Regions from separate parts of the Mucilaginibacter inviolabilis genome, predicted to be linked through region 2. Evidence: riboswitches for the same ligand, from Rfam matches in the RefSeq annotation. Region 2 holds a riboswitch; the other holds the start of a gene.
The links. A riboswitch is a leader RNA that binds a small molecule or an ion and turns the genes downstream of it on or off. The one in region 2 is predicted to bind fluoride.
Positions count from the first base shown of each region.

Region 1 (6,159 bases), on a different contig from region 2:
TTTTAATAACTATTTTACTTTTTGTTTGAGTAAGTTTCCTAAAAATGCGGGTATCGCCGGTGGACTTACCGGAGGTATTACCTACGTCATAGTTTCTTTTTTAAGTTACGGGATCGTTAACGTAGTACCAGCGAAAGATGAGCGCAACCTGAGCTTTAGCTATCTGATATTTATTTTGCTTTCCGCCCTGATCATGTTTTTGATCTTCCGGATCAATAAACAGGAAAAAACGCAGTCGGAAGTTTTGGTGTAATTTATACCGATCAAAGCACCTGGTTAAATTCCAAACGTTCCCCATCAGGCCCGGTGATGTTAAAATATTTGCAGCCGTTTTTCCAGAACTGCAGAAAAACCGGAGCTTCTTCGATGATATTAAAACCGGCCTCTTTAATAATGGCGTAAGTTTCATCAATGTCGCTTACATCAAAAGCTACATGGTCAATATGCCCGTTACCGCGGGTCCTGATCTCGGCTAAGCCGGCTTCGGGTAATTGGTAAAGTTCCATGAGTATGTTTTCGCGTTGCATCATTACACAGGTACCTTGTTCGCCACCATCGTTAAAATGGGCCTGCATTACGTTATTAAAACCCAATCGCTTGTAAAATTGCTGTGACGCATCCAGGCTGGTTACAGGTATGCCTATGTGCTGTATGCTGTTGATTTTTAAATGGATAGCATTTTTCATGAAAACTTATATCTACGCTGTAAAATTAAAAAAATGAGTAACTTGACTAAGTTATATCATTTTACACAGTGTTAACACATTTGCAGTAAATTGCTGTTAAACTTGCAGCCATAATTAACCAACTTAATGAAAATCGGAATTGTATGTTACCCAACCTTTGGTGGAAGCGGCGTTGTAGCCACAGAACTCGGTAAGGCTCTTGCCGACCGCGGTCACCAGGTTCATTTTGTTACCTATAACCAGCCGGCCCGGTTGGACCTTTTTTCCGAAAACCTGTTTTACCACGAGGTATCGGTATCCAACTATCCGCTTTTTGATTTTCCGCCTTATGAGTTGGCCCTGGCCAGTCGTTTGGTTGATGTGGTTCGCCACGAAAAGCTGGATGTATTGCACGTTCACTACGCTATACCGCATGCTTCGGCAGCTTTTATGGCCAAACAGATATTATTAACCTACGGTATTTATATCCCCGTAGTAACTACCCTGCACGGTACCGATATTACCCTGGTTGGTAAAGATCGTACTTTTAAACCGGTAGTTACTTTCTCAATCAATCAATCAGACGGGGTTACCGCGGTATCCGAAAACCTGAGGCACGATACCTACGAGTTTTTTGAGATAGATACCGATATTAAGGTGATACCCAATTTTATTGACCTGAACCGCTTTAGTCTTAAAGCAAAAGATCATTTCAAAAAAGCTATCGCTCCATCGGGCGAAAAAGTATTGGTGCACACCTCCAACTTCCGTAAGGTAAAACGTACCGAGGATGTAGTGCGGATATTTGCCGAAGTTGTTAAAAAGATCCCTTCCAAATTGCTGATGGTGGGCGATGGCCCCGAGCGCTCGGGTTGCGAGCAGTTATGCCGCGATTTGGGTGTTGCTGATAATGTACGCTTTTTGGGTAAGCAGGATGCCATTGAAGAAATACTTTCAGTAGCCGATCTGTTCCTGATGCCATCACAATCAGAAAGTTTTGGTTTGGCCGCTTTGGAAGCGATGGCTTGTAAAGTACCTGTGATCAGTACCAATGCAGGTGGTTTGCCCGAATTAAATGTAGATGGTGTAACCGGTTTCCTGAAAGATGTTGGGGATGTAGAAGCCATGGGTAAAAGCGCCATTTATATATTGGAAGATGAAGATCGTTTGAACCAGTTTAAAGAAAACGCCCTGGCGCGTGCCAAGGAATTTGATCTGGCCACTATTTTGCCTTTGTATGAAAATTACTATTTACAGGTGATTGATAAGTGTAAAGACAAGTGTAAAGAGCTATGCACAGGTAAAGCCAAGGTTGACTAAATGTAAACAAAATATAATTAACTCATATAAAGTTAATTAGCTGCCTGAGTATTTTTTCTTATATTGTAATTTCATTTTTTGGCCATCCGTGAGGGCTGTAACATACCTGATACAATTGAAAAAATATTTTCCAAAGGTTAAATATTTTCGTTGATGTTAACTAACTTAGTCTACTGTTCACTTTTAAAAATTAAACTTATGGCAAAGCACACAACCCTAAAACGTGGTCAATTACTTAAGTATATTGGTAAAAGATGGAAAAATTTAAACATCAGTAACCCCTTCATGAAATTCCTGGGTTATGATGACGGGAGCGGCTTTGCAGATCTGTGGGTAGAATATCAGGGCCGCACATTATTAATCTCTGTTAAAGAAGTAGAACTGGCTGTTTAAAACAGCTGGTTCAAATGTTGCAGAAAGGGTTTGTTCTTAAACTTACCCCGAATAATTATGGCTTTATAAAAAAAGAAGCTATATTCGTACCAAAGGAAATGGTGTCTTCCTACTCAACCGCCCTAAAAAGCTGATGGCGCCTACAATAAATTAACTCATAGGGTTTACCCCTGTGCTGATTTTTTGTAGGTGGAAAAAAAACTCAATATATCGCTTTTAAAAATATGCCGGCATAGCGCCCGGATGAAATCTCTATTATCTTCTTGGTATCCCGTATTTTATATTAGTTCTCTTGTCATCCTAAGGAACGAAGGGTCTATTGTTCGATTATGCCTATCGGCTAATAGATGCTTCACTGCGTTCAGCATGACAGTTCCTCTATTATTTAACCTAAATTAGTCGCTCATGAACGATAAGCTTTTTACGTCCGAACATTTTTCGATCCTCAAACACCTCATCCGTTGGACGCTCATCATTATACCCATTGCTATCGTCATTGGCAGTATGGTGGCCTTGTTTTTATGGTTACTCAATTGGGCTATCCATTTCAGGTTTGCTCATACTTATCTGCTGTATCTTCTCCCCGGTGCCGGAGTACTGATCTATTTTATTTATAAACTGATAGGCGGATCGGCCGAAAAAGGAAATAACCTTATCATCGACGAAATTCATCTGCCGGGTGGCGGCGTACCCAAACGTATGGCTCCTATTGTACTCATCACTACTATTATTACCCATCTGTTTGGTGGCTCCGCCGGGCGGGAAGGTACCGCTGTGCAAATTGGTGGCAGTATAGCGCAAATGTTTGGTGGCTGGTTTAAACTAAACCCTGATGATACACGTATTGTGCTCATCGCCGGTATTGCCGCAGGCTTTGGGGCTGTTTTTGGTACACCACTCACCGGGGCTATATTTGCCATGGAAGTGCTGACTATAGGGCGCATTCAATACAATGCCCTGCTCCCTTGCCTTATAGCCAGTATCATTGGTGATGTTACGGTTGTTGCCTGGGGTGTTCATCATACGGCCTACCATATTGATATTTTTACAACAGCACCACATTGGTTTTCGCCATACTTGTCGTTTGATTTTGTGTTGCTTTTTAAGATCATGATCGCATCTGCCGCGTTCGGATTAGCCAGCTACCTGTTTGCCTGGATGGTGCATGGCATCAAAGGCTTTTTTGTAAAGCGGGTGTCTATTCCCTGGCTGATACCGGTATTGGGCGGACTGATCATTATCGGTCTTACCGCGCTGATTGGCAAACCCGATTACCTGAGCCTCGGTGTCGATCCTGAGTATGCAGGTGCTGTTACCATTCCATCGGCCTTTCATACAGGCGGTGCCGATACCTGGAGCTGGCTCTGGAAAACCATTTATACCACTACTACCCTGGCTACCGGTTTTAAAGGCGGCGAGGTAACCCCACTTTTTTATATTGGAGCCACCTTGGGTAACACACTATCGGTATTGATGGATGCACCGGTGGGTTTATTTGCAGCGTTGGGTTTCATTGCGGTTTTTGCCGGGGCAACCAACACACCGCTGGCCTGTACTATCATGGGAGTTGAGCTTTTTGGCGGCCAGTATGTTTTGTTTTTTGCGGTAGCTTGTTTTACCGCCTATTTTTTCAGCGGACACTCCGGTATCTACAGTGCACAACGCATCGGCATACCCAAAGTATCAGACACCCGATTTTCTGACGCGGCTACCCTTTCAGAAGCTGGTAATCGCAGGCATAATTATGTGCAAAAGAAATTGCAGAAGTATGGGTTGGGGGGTAAAAAGGAAGAGTAAAAAAGTACAAATATCAAATATTGTCATTCTGAACGTAGTGAAGAATCTATTCTTCGTTAAGAAGGGTTCCAGAATAGATCCTTCGTACCTCAGGATGACAAATTATTTTATAAACCTCAACCTAACTCCCTGGCTTTTTAGGCGCAACAATTGTTGTATCCTTAACCGCTTTTATTGGTGGCGGTGTGCCCCCGATTTTGCCTGTAGTATCCTTTGACGCCTTTATGGCCGATGGGATAGCTGTAGTGTCTTTACCTGCTTTTATCGCCGGCAGATTTCCTGCACCTGCTTTACTGGCCGATGTGTCCTTGCCCGCGTTTGTTGCCGGTTGCTTGCCTTTTACGGTGCTGCCAGCAGTACCCGTAACCGGTTTTACGGTTGTCGCCGCCTTGCTTATCGAATCGGTAAGGGTTTTCAGAGCCAGTTGTAGTTTCTTCACAGAATCGGCTTTAGCCGGGTCCTTTTCAAGCTTCAATATTTTCCCTTTCAAATTACTAATCCTAACCTGATTTAAACTATCGGCTTTGGTTTTTGGTGCCGGAGATCTTACAATTGCGGCAGCCTTGCTTATGGAATCGGTAAGGTGTTGAAGGTTCAACTGTAGCTTTTTCACAGAGTCGGTTTTGGTCGAATCCTTGCTGAGTTTCAATATTATTCCCTTCAGGTTATCCATTTTAGCCTGTGTTAAGCTGTCTACCTTAACTTTCGGAGGCGGTGATTTTGAAACTGCTGATTTTTTATGATGCGTTGGAATGATCGCTTCTTTGGAGGCTGGCCGGTCCTTCGGTTTCCATATAAAACCTTTTAATAGTTTATCTTCCTCGGTAACTTTAGCAATGGGGACATAGCGGTTTTCGGGCTTGGTTACAAAAGTAACTTCTTTAGTTTCGCCATTTTTAAAAACAACATGGATCCGGCTGCTTAATGATCGTTGCATACCGGCTATCTTGCCACTATCACGCTTAAAATAAATGCTTTCGGCATTAACGGCTATGTATAGCTGGTGAAGCTTGTCATTTTTAAAGAAACCCCGCATCTTTCGGCCCGAGGACTGGTTAAAGTGCAGCGAGTCGTCCTTCTCAATATTCACCACAAAGGCATTCGGAAACAATTCGATATTATCCAGCTTTTTGTTGCGCATTTGCAGGTAAACGGTATCGCCCGAAAGTTGAGAGCCCTGTGTCCAGAACATAGGTTTTACATAACAACGTATGGTAGAATCTGCATTGCTGTAAAAAATAGAATCGGCCTTACCTTGCAAATCCGATTTAAATATTTTAGCATGATGGTGGGCTATTAATATCCTGATGCGGGCAGTATCCTTTACGTCAAACTCCCGGCTGGCAAATACCGGGTCTTTTTTCATGTTTACAGCCCGTACACTGTCCTGTTTGGCCTTTCTTTTGGCATTTAACAGATCTTTTTTGATTTGGGTAGAATCAACCTTCGGCTTTCCAAAAAAGTCGCGATGCAGGTACGTAGTGTCTTTTGGGAGGTGCAGGTAAACAATCGGCATACCCTTTAATTTCTGATTCAAAACGGCCCGTTTTAGACCAGCTTCGGAGGTGTCCCTGAAATGCAGCAGCCTTTGTTTTTCCTGGTATATCTTCAGGTTTTTGAAGGTCATAATTTGGGTTTCCAGCGTATCGGCCGTCATAAATATCGAGTCGCGCTTTACTTTTTCACCTTGTTTATTCGTATCTACAGGTGCTGCTATCAGTTTATCTCCCTTCTTCGGTTTAATGTCGGCAGCCAGCTTGGCCATATTGGTGAGCTTTTTATCCGCGTCGCCCGGTTTTATATTTTTGGTTTGCACGCCGAGCTTTTTCGTTACGGAATCTATTTTAACTGAATCCCCCTTCCCGATGGTGCCTTTGGCTTTGACATTATCGGCTATTTTTGAAAGCTCAGTGAGTTGCCCAATCGCATCGCCCGGTTTTATATTTTTGTTTTGTTTGATCAGGGCTCTCGCGGCAGAATCTAT
Region 1 covers NZ_JAANAT010000003.1:386,576-392,734, forward strand. The annotation lists gene G7092_RS21700 (MFS transporter) at 1-253, shown strand, start outside; gene G7092_RS21705 (VOC family protein) at 264-686, opposite strand; gene bshA (N-acetyl-alpha-D-glucosaminyl L-malate synthase BshA) at 813-1,985, shown strand; gene G7092_RS21715 (hypothetical protein) at 2,184-2,378, shown strand; fluoride riboswitch at 2,464-2,528, shown strand; gene G7092_RS21720 (voltage-gated chloride channel family protein) at 2,784-4,175, shown strand; gene G7092_RS21725 (OstA-like protein) at 4,297-6,159, opposite strand, start outside.
Region 1: it holds a riboswitch for fluoride, as region 2 does, so the genes downstream of both, G7092_RS21720 (voltage-gated chloride channel family protein) here and G7092_RS30870 (phosphatase PAP2 family protein) in region 2, are expected to answer to the same signal.

Region 2 (6,159 bases):
TTAAGGAAGCTAATGATAATAGTGTAACAGGGAGCCCAATCCACGGATTTATCGTGCCGGTGGAAGCGCAGTTTTAATAAAAGTCATAGTCAAATGAGAGAAAGAATTGTAAGGGCCGTTGCAGGAAGTATGGTACTGCTTAGTTTAACGCTCGGTTGGTTTGTCAGCCCGTATTGGCTGCTGCTAACGGCATTTGTGGGACTGAACCTGCTGCAATCATCTTTTACCCGTTTTTGCCCGCTGGAAAAGATATTAGATGCGGCAGGCGTAAAACGCTGAATCAGTATCGGTCAGGCAATTTGTTCAATGTGTGATCGGTGTATTTTTATCGAGCCGTTCTGCTCCAGCTTTTTGAGCAGGCGTGTTATCACCTCGCGAGAAGTATTCAAATCGTCGGCGATTTGCTGATGGGTTAGCTTCAACTCGCGCGTATTCAGTTCGCTAAACTGACGATTCAAGTAGTTTTGCAGACGTTGATCCATATTTTTGAAGGCCACATCATCCAGCACCGAAAGTAATTCTTCAAACCGGTAGCGGTATGTTTCAACGACGAAACGGTACCAGCTTTTGTAATTTTTCATCATATCCTCCATGTATTGGATCGGGATCATGATGATTGTCGAATCTTCAACGGCTTTTGCCAATATCTCACTTTCCTTCGCAGTGGCAGCGCAGATCATAGAAACTGCACAGGCATTGCCGGGTTCGAGGTGATACATAAAAAATTCGCCGCCGTCTTCGCCTTCGCGATAAATTTTAATACGCCCTTCTGCAATAAGCATGGTATTTTTTAAGAATTGCCCACTGCGCACCAGCGCGGTTCCGGCAGATATATGTTTGATCACCGATACCGAAGCGATGAATTGTTTTAGTGATTGATCGAGTTCAGGAAAATGCCGGTCTAGAAAAAAAGATATGTTATCCATTATTAATTTTAAAGAAGCTAATTTAAGGAATAAGTGATAAAGGTCAGCAACCACGGCGGCTACCGCAGTACCTTTGCATATTCAATCAAATTGAATGGAAAAGCCTGAGCAATATAAAAGTTGGGCCTGACACCAGCGCTGATCGCCTTCAGGTGCCCCGCTTTGATATTTCCTGACGCCTGGTCTGAGGTATCCTCCGGAGATGAGTTAAACATTACACCGAAATCACGTTCCTGTTGATAAGTAACCACTTGTTGGTAAAGCTGTAATTAATAAGTAAATAACTAATTAACAGTGTGAGCTTAACAAGCTCCGGTGCAACCTTCTGCCATTTTAAAGTCCGGTACTAATCGCATTCATAGCCAACGGCGAAGACACCACTATTGCACTAACGATCAATTTTAAAGACATTTTGCATAACCTTACGTCTGCCGATATTGCTAATACCTTATAAAACCCTTAATATTGCTCAATACGACTATGGAAAAACTCTTTGCCGCAAAAGGGATCAAATATTTATCCTATTTAAATACACAAGGCTCAAAACTTGGATATGCTTTTACCCCGCAAATGCTGGAAGAAAAAATATTCCTTGAACTGGCAATTCATGAATACAGTACGGGGGAAAATGCCAAGTACGAAACTGTTATTTCCGTTTTCACAATCAGGGATGGATGTTCATTTGAATACACCATTTGCCATGACGACCGCGCGGTTATCCCGGTAATGTACCTGTATAGATTGATCTTAGATACCATCGATTTCATTGATAACTGTGATCGAAAAACACTTCCCGATGACTTGAAACAGGCGGCAACCGGTTTGACTGCATCAAAAGGTATCCAGGATAAAGAATTAAAAGAAAGAGTGTACGATTTGATAGAGGAAAAGATAGCAACCGTCTTTAAATTAATAAACGTTAATCAGATAAATAGCTAACGTAACCCCTATAGTGCCCTTCTTCTAATAAAATATTTTTATTCATCATAAAAAATCATAGTTTTGTTTAAACAGAACGGAAATGGTGTCTTCCGTTTAAAATAACCGCCTCGTGCTGATGACGCCTACAAAATGGATTGCGCAAGCTTAACGGCTTGCCATTAAATTTTTTGTAGGTGAAATTAAAACAAACTTCCACTTTCAGGTCGCTATTTAGCCAGGGTTCAGGACTTTTCCTGTTACTCATCTTTATTATCTGGCTGCAATTAACCATAGCATGCTTACATTATGGAAAGCAGGAAAGTCTGTTGCTAATCAATGGCTTTCATATCAAGCTGCTTGACCATCTCTTATTTTGGCTAAGTCAGATCAGCGGCGGCTATATCATTACTTCCATAGTAGTGATGATTTTGGCAAGATCATACCCGGTGCAAGCATTGACGGCTATGATGACATCTTTTGTGGCCTGGTACGTTTGTATCACTATCCAGTACAATCACTTTCCCGATTGGAAAAGCCCTTCAGCCTTGCTTGGGCCCAAACTGCATCTTCTGTCAAACCCTAACGCTCAACCTGAACTTAATTTTCCGTCCGCGCAAGCCGCTATCGTTACCGGTTTGGGAGTTTATTTATCTTGGCTTTTCAGCGACAAGTTTAAATATGCGCTATTGTTATTTGTTGTCACACTGATACTGCTCTATTCGCGAATTTATGTGGGCTGGTCATTTCCCAATGATGTTTTATTGGGAAGCGTATTAGGTACGATAAGCGGAATATTCTGCATTGTCTGGCTACCCGGGCGGCTGTCCAGTTGGTATGATAGGCGTACTTTATGGTGGCAGGATATGATCATCGCTATCCTGCGGGCTGCCGCCATCTGTACCATTTTTGTAAACATCAAAAATTTCATGTTATGAAATTAGCCATCATCAGCGATATACACGGCAACCTGCCGGCATTGGAAGCAGTTCTGGCTGCTATCGAACAGGATGGCATAGATCAGACGTATTGTCTCGGTGACCTGGTGAACTTCGCGCCCTGGACAAATGAGGTGATCGAAATGATCAGGGCGCATAATATTCCAACCGTTTGCGGTAACCATGATTGGGGTATTGGACTTGGACAGCAGAATTTTGCTTTTTCTTATCACACCGCTGAAGAAAAAGAAGCAGGTTTAAAGGCAATTGCTTTTACCAATCAAAATATCACTGAAGCCAACCGGAATTATTTGAGATCGTTGCCTAAAATTCTCCGACTGGATTATGAGCTATCATCTGGCATGACAGATATATTACTCACGCACGGCAGTCCCCGAAGCATCGGTGAATACCTTTTTGAAGATTTTGAAACGGCAATCCTGATGAAGATCATGGACGAATACAGCGCCGATGTGCTGGTCACCGGGCATACCCATCGGTCTTACATACGCAAGCTGGAGAAGGCCGGTGGTAAATGGCGATATGCCTTGAACGCGGGTTCCGTAGGTAAACCGAAAGACGGCGATCCCAGGGCTTCTTACCTGCTGTTAAGTATGGAACATGGACAGTTGACTGCCGAAGTGAAAAGAGTAAGCTATAACATCGTTAAAGCACAACAAGCTATCCGGCTGAGCGGTATACCGGATATTTATGCCGAACTATTAATCAAAGCCTGACCAATGAAAAACTTATCAGAAACGCAATTAAGATCTATTCAATCCATCGTGCATGTAGTCGAAGAAAAGCTGCGCGATATGGAAGCGCTCGTCTACTTTACTTTGGAGCATCCGGAAAAAGGTATACAGGTTACTTTAGAACATGACCTTACCGCCGAGGAACTGATGCAATTCCAGCATAAAGCGATTGAGATCAAACAAACCCTGCAAAAAATAAAAGACACTTACGGCTTTAACAGCGAAAAGGCCAGTTTGAAACGCCTGATCAGCACCAAAGCGGCCTTTATGTGGGAGGATATAACAGGTTCAAGTTTCGATAGCTTGAAGGGACACGGTGCAGTAGATGAAAGATTGCGAGGTGAATATGAAAGCCTTTTTGACCGTCTGACAAAACTAAGTGACGAATTTATTAGCAAACAAAAATCATAACCTATGGAAATTAAAACATTAAAAGCAAGGGAAGTACTCGACTCCCGCGGTAACCCGACGGTCGAAGTCGAAATTGAATTAACGGATGGTGCAAAAGCCAGGGGCATTTCACCATCTGGCGCCAGCACCGGCGAAAAGGAAGCCGTTGAACTCCGTGATAACGATACTAAACGCTACAACGGCAAAGGGGTTGAGACAGCGGTAAATCAACTTAATCAGGAGGTAGCCCTCGAAGCAACTGCTGTACGTTTGGAAAGCCAGCAGGATTTTGATCATTTTCTCATCGAACTTGACGGCACGGAAAATAAATCCCGCCTGGGCGCCAACGCAATACTTGCCGCTTCCATCGCCTATGCCCGCGCATCCGCTCATTCAAAGGGCATACCGCTTTACAGGCAGTTGATCGATCGGGAAGGTTATATCATGCCGGTCCCCTGTATGAATGTCATCAATGGCGGTAGGCATGCGGATAATAACCTCGACTTCCAGGAGTTCATGATCGCACCGCATAATGCGCCTTCATTTAAGGAAAGCATCCGCATGGGCGAAGAAGTATTTCACGCGCTGCGCACCTTGTTGAAAAGCAAAGGCTATTACACGGGTGTGGGTGACGAGGGCGGTTTTGCACCAAACTTGAAATCGAATGACGAAGCGATGGACGTTATTCTGGAAGCCATCCATAAGGCCGGTTACCAGCCCGGTAATGACATTTCTGTTTGCATCGACCCGGCCACCAGTGAAATGTGGCGGAACGGGCGCTATGTATTTTATAAGAGCGATCAGCGAAGCGTAAGCAGCGAAGAACTGATCGCACTTTGGGATAAATGGATCAAACAATATCCTATCGTGCTGATCGAAGACGGTTTGGGAGAAAATGACTGGCAGGGCTGGAAAAAAATGACCGCTGCATTGGGCAGCAAGATCGAATTGGTAGGCGATGATATATTCTGCACCAACCCAGCCATTATTGCGGAAGGAATCAAGGAAGGGATTGGGAACAGCGTACTGATCAAACTTAACCAGATCGGTACCATTACGGAGACATTGGAAGCGGTCAGGTTAGCCCAGGAACATAACTACAATTGCTTCATCTCACACCGGAGCGGTGAAACCGAAGACACCACGATCGCCGACCTGGTGGTGGCCACTAACGCCGGACACATCAAGACAGGTAGCGGCTGCCGTTCGGAAAGGATAGCCAAATTCAATCAGCTTTTACGCATCGAAGAAGAATTGGGGAACAATACAAGCTTTGCTGGTCTAAAAACTTTTAAAGTATGAAAACAGTACACCCGTGGCATGATATAGAACCGGGTCCGCAAGCTCCGGAAATTGTCAAAGCGGTCATCGAGATCGCCAAAGGCAGTAAGTTAAAATATGAACTGGACAAACCGACCGGGTTGCTGACGCTTGACCGGGTACTATTTTCTGCCGTACATTACCCGGCAAATTACGGACTGATACCGCAAACCTATTATTTGGACCATGATCCGCTGGATATCATCGTGATATGCTCGGAAGCGCTCGAACCGCTTTCCCTGATTAATGTCCGCGTTATCGGGGTGATGCACATGGAAGACACCGGTGATCCGGATGACAAGATCATTGGCGTGGCAGCGAACGATGTTTCGCTGGATTATATCCATGACATTGCCGAATTGCCGCCGCACACCGTACATGAGTTGCAGAACTTCTTTGAGGACTACAAAAAGCTGGAAAACAAGAGAGTTGATGTGTTAGGCTTTAAAGGAAAAGAGACGGCATTTACCATTATTAGTGAAAGTATACAACGATACAACGAAGAAATTAAACCCACCTTACCAACCGATAAACTATGAATGAAAACCCTGTAAATAACGAGTCGATCAGCTTAAAAGAACATTATGCGATCTTAAAGCATCTGTTTAAATGGGCAGCGCTGGTAATTCCCATTGCCTTAGTGATCGGCAGCATCATCGCATTTTTTTTGTGGCTGTTAGGCGCAGCTATCCATTTCAGATTCGCGCATTTCTGGCTATTGTTTTTGTTGCCGCTGGCGGGTGTCCTTATCCATTTTATTTACCAGTCAATCGGCAAGTCATCCGAAAAAGGCAATAACCTGATCATGGAGCAGATACACGAAGCAGGCGGCGGTGTCCCCAAACGCATGGCGCCGATCATCCTTATTACTACTGTGATCACGCATTTATTCGGTGGTTCTGCCGGACGTGA
Region 2 covers NZ_JAANAT010000001.1:646,684-652,842, forward strand. The annotation lists gene G7092_RS02640 (hypothetical protein) at 1-77, shown strand, start outside; gene G7092_RS02645 (YgaP family membrane protein) at 94-279, shown strand; gene G7092_RS02650 (Crp/Fnr family transcriptional regulator) at 291-926, opposite strand; gene G7092_RS02655 (hypothetical protein) at 986-1,177, opposite strand; gene G7092_RS02660 (hypothetical protein) at 1,407-1,865, shown strand; fluoride riboswitch at 1,935-2,000, shown strand; gene G7092_RS30870 (phosphatase PAP2 family protein) at 2,042-2,782, shown strand; gene G7092_RS02670 (metallophosphoesterase family protein) at 2,779-3,519, shown strand; gene G7092_RS02675 (hypothetical protein) at 3,523-3,948, shown strand; gene eno (phosphopyruvate hydratase) at 3,952-5,229, shown strand; gene G7092_RS02685 (inorganic diphosphatase) at 5,226-5,786, shown strand; gene G7092_RS02690 (voltage-gated chloride channel family protein) at 5,783-6,159, shown strand, end outside.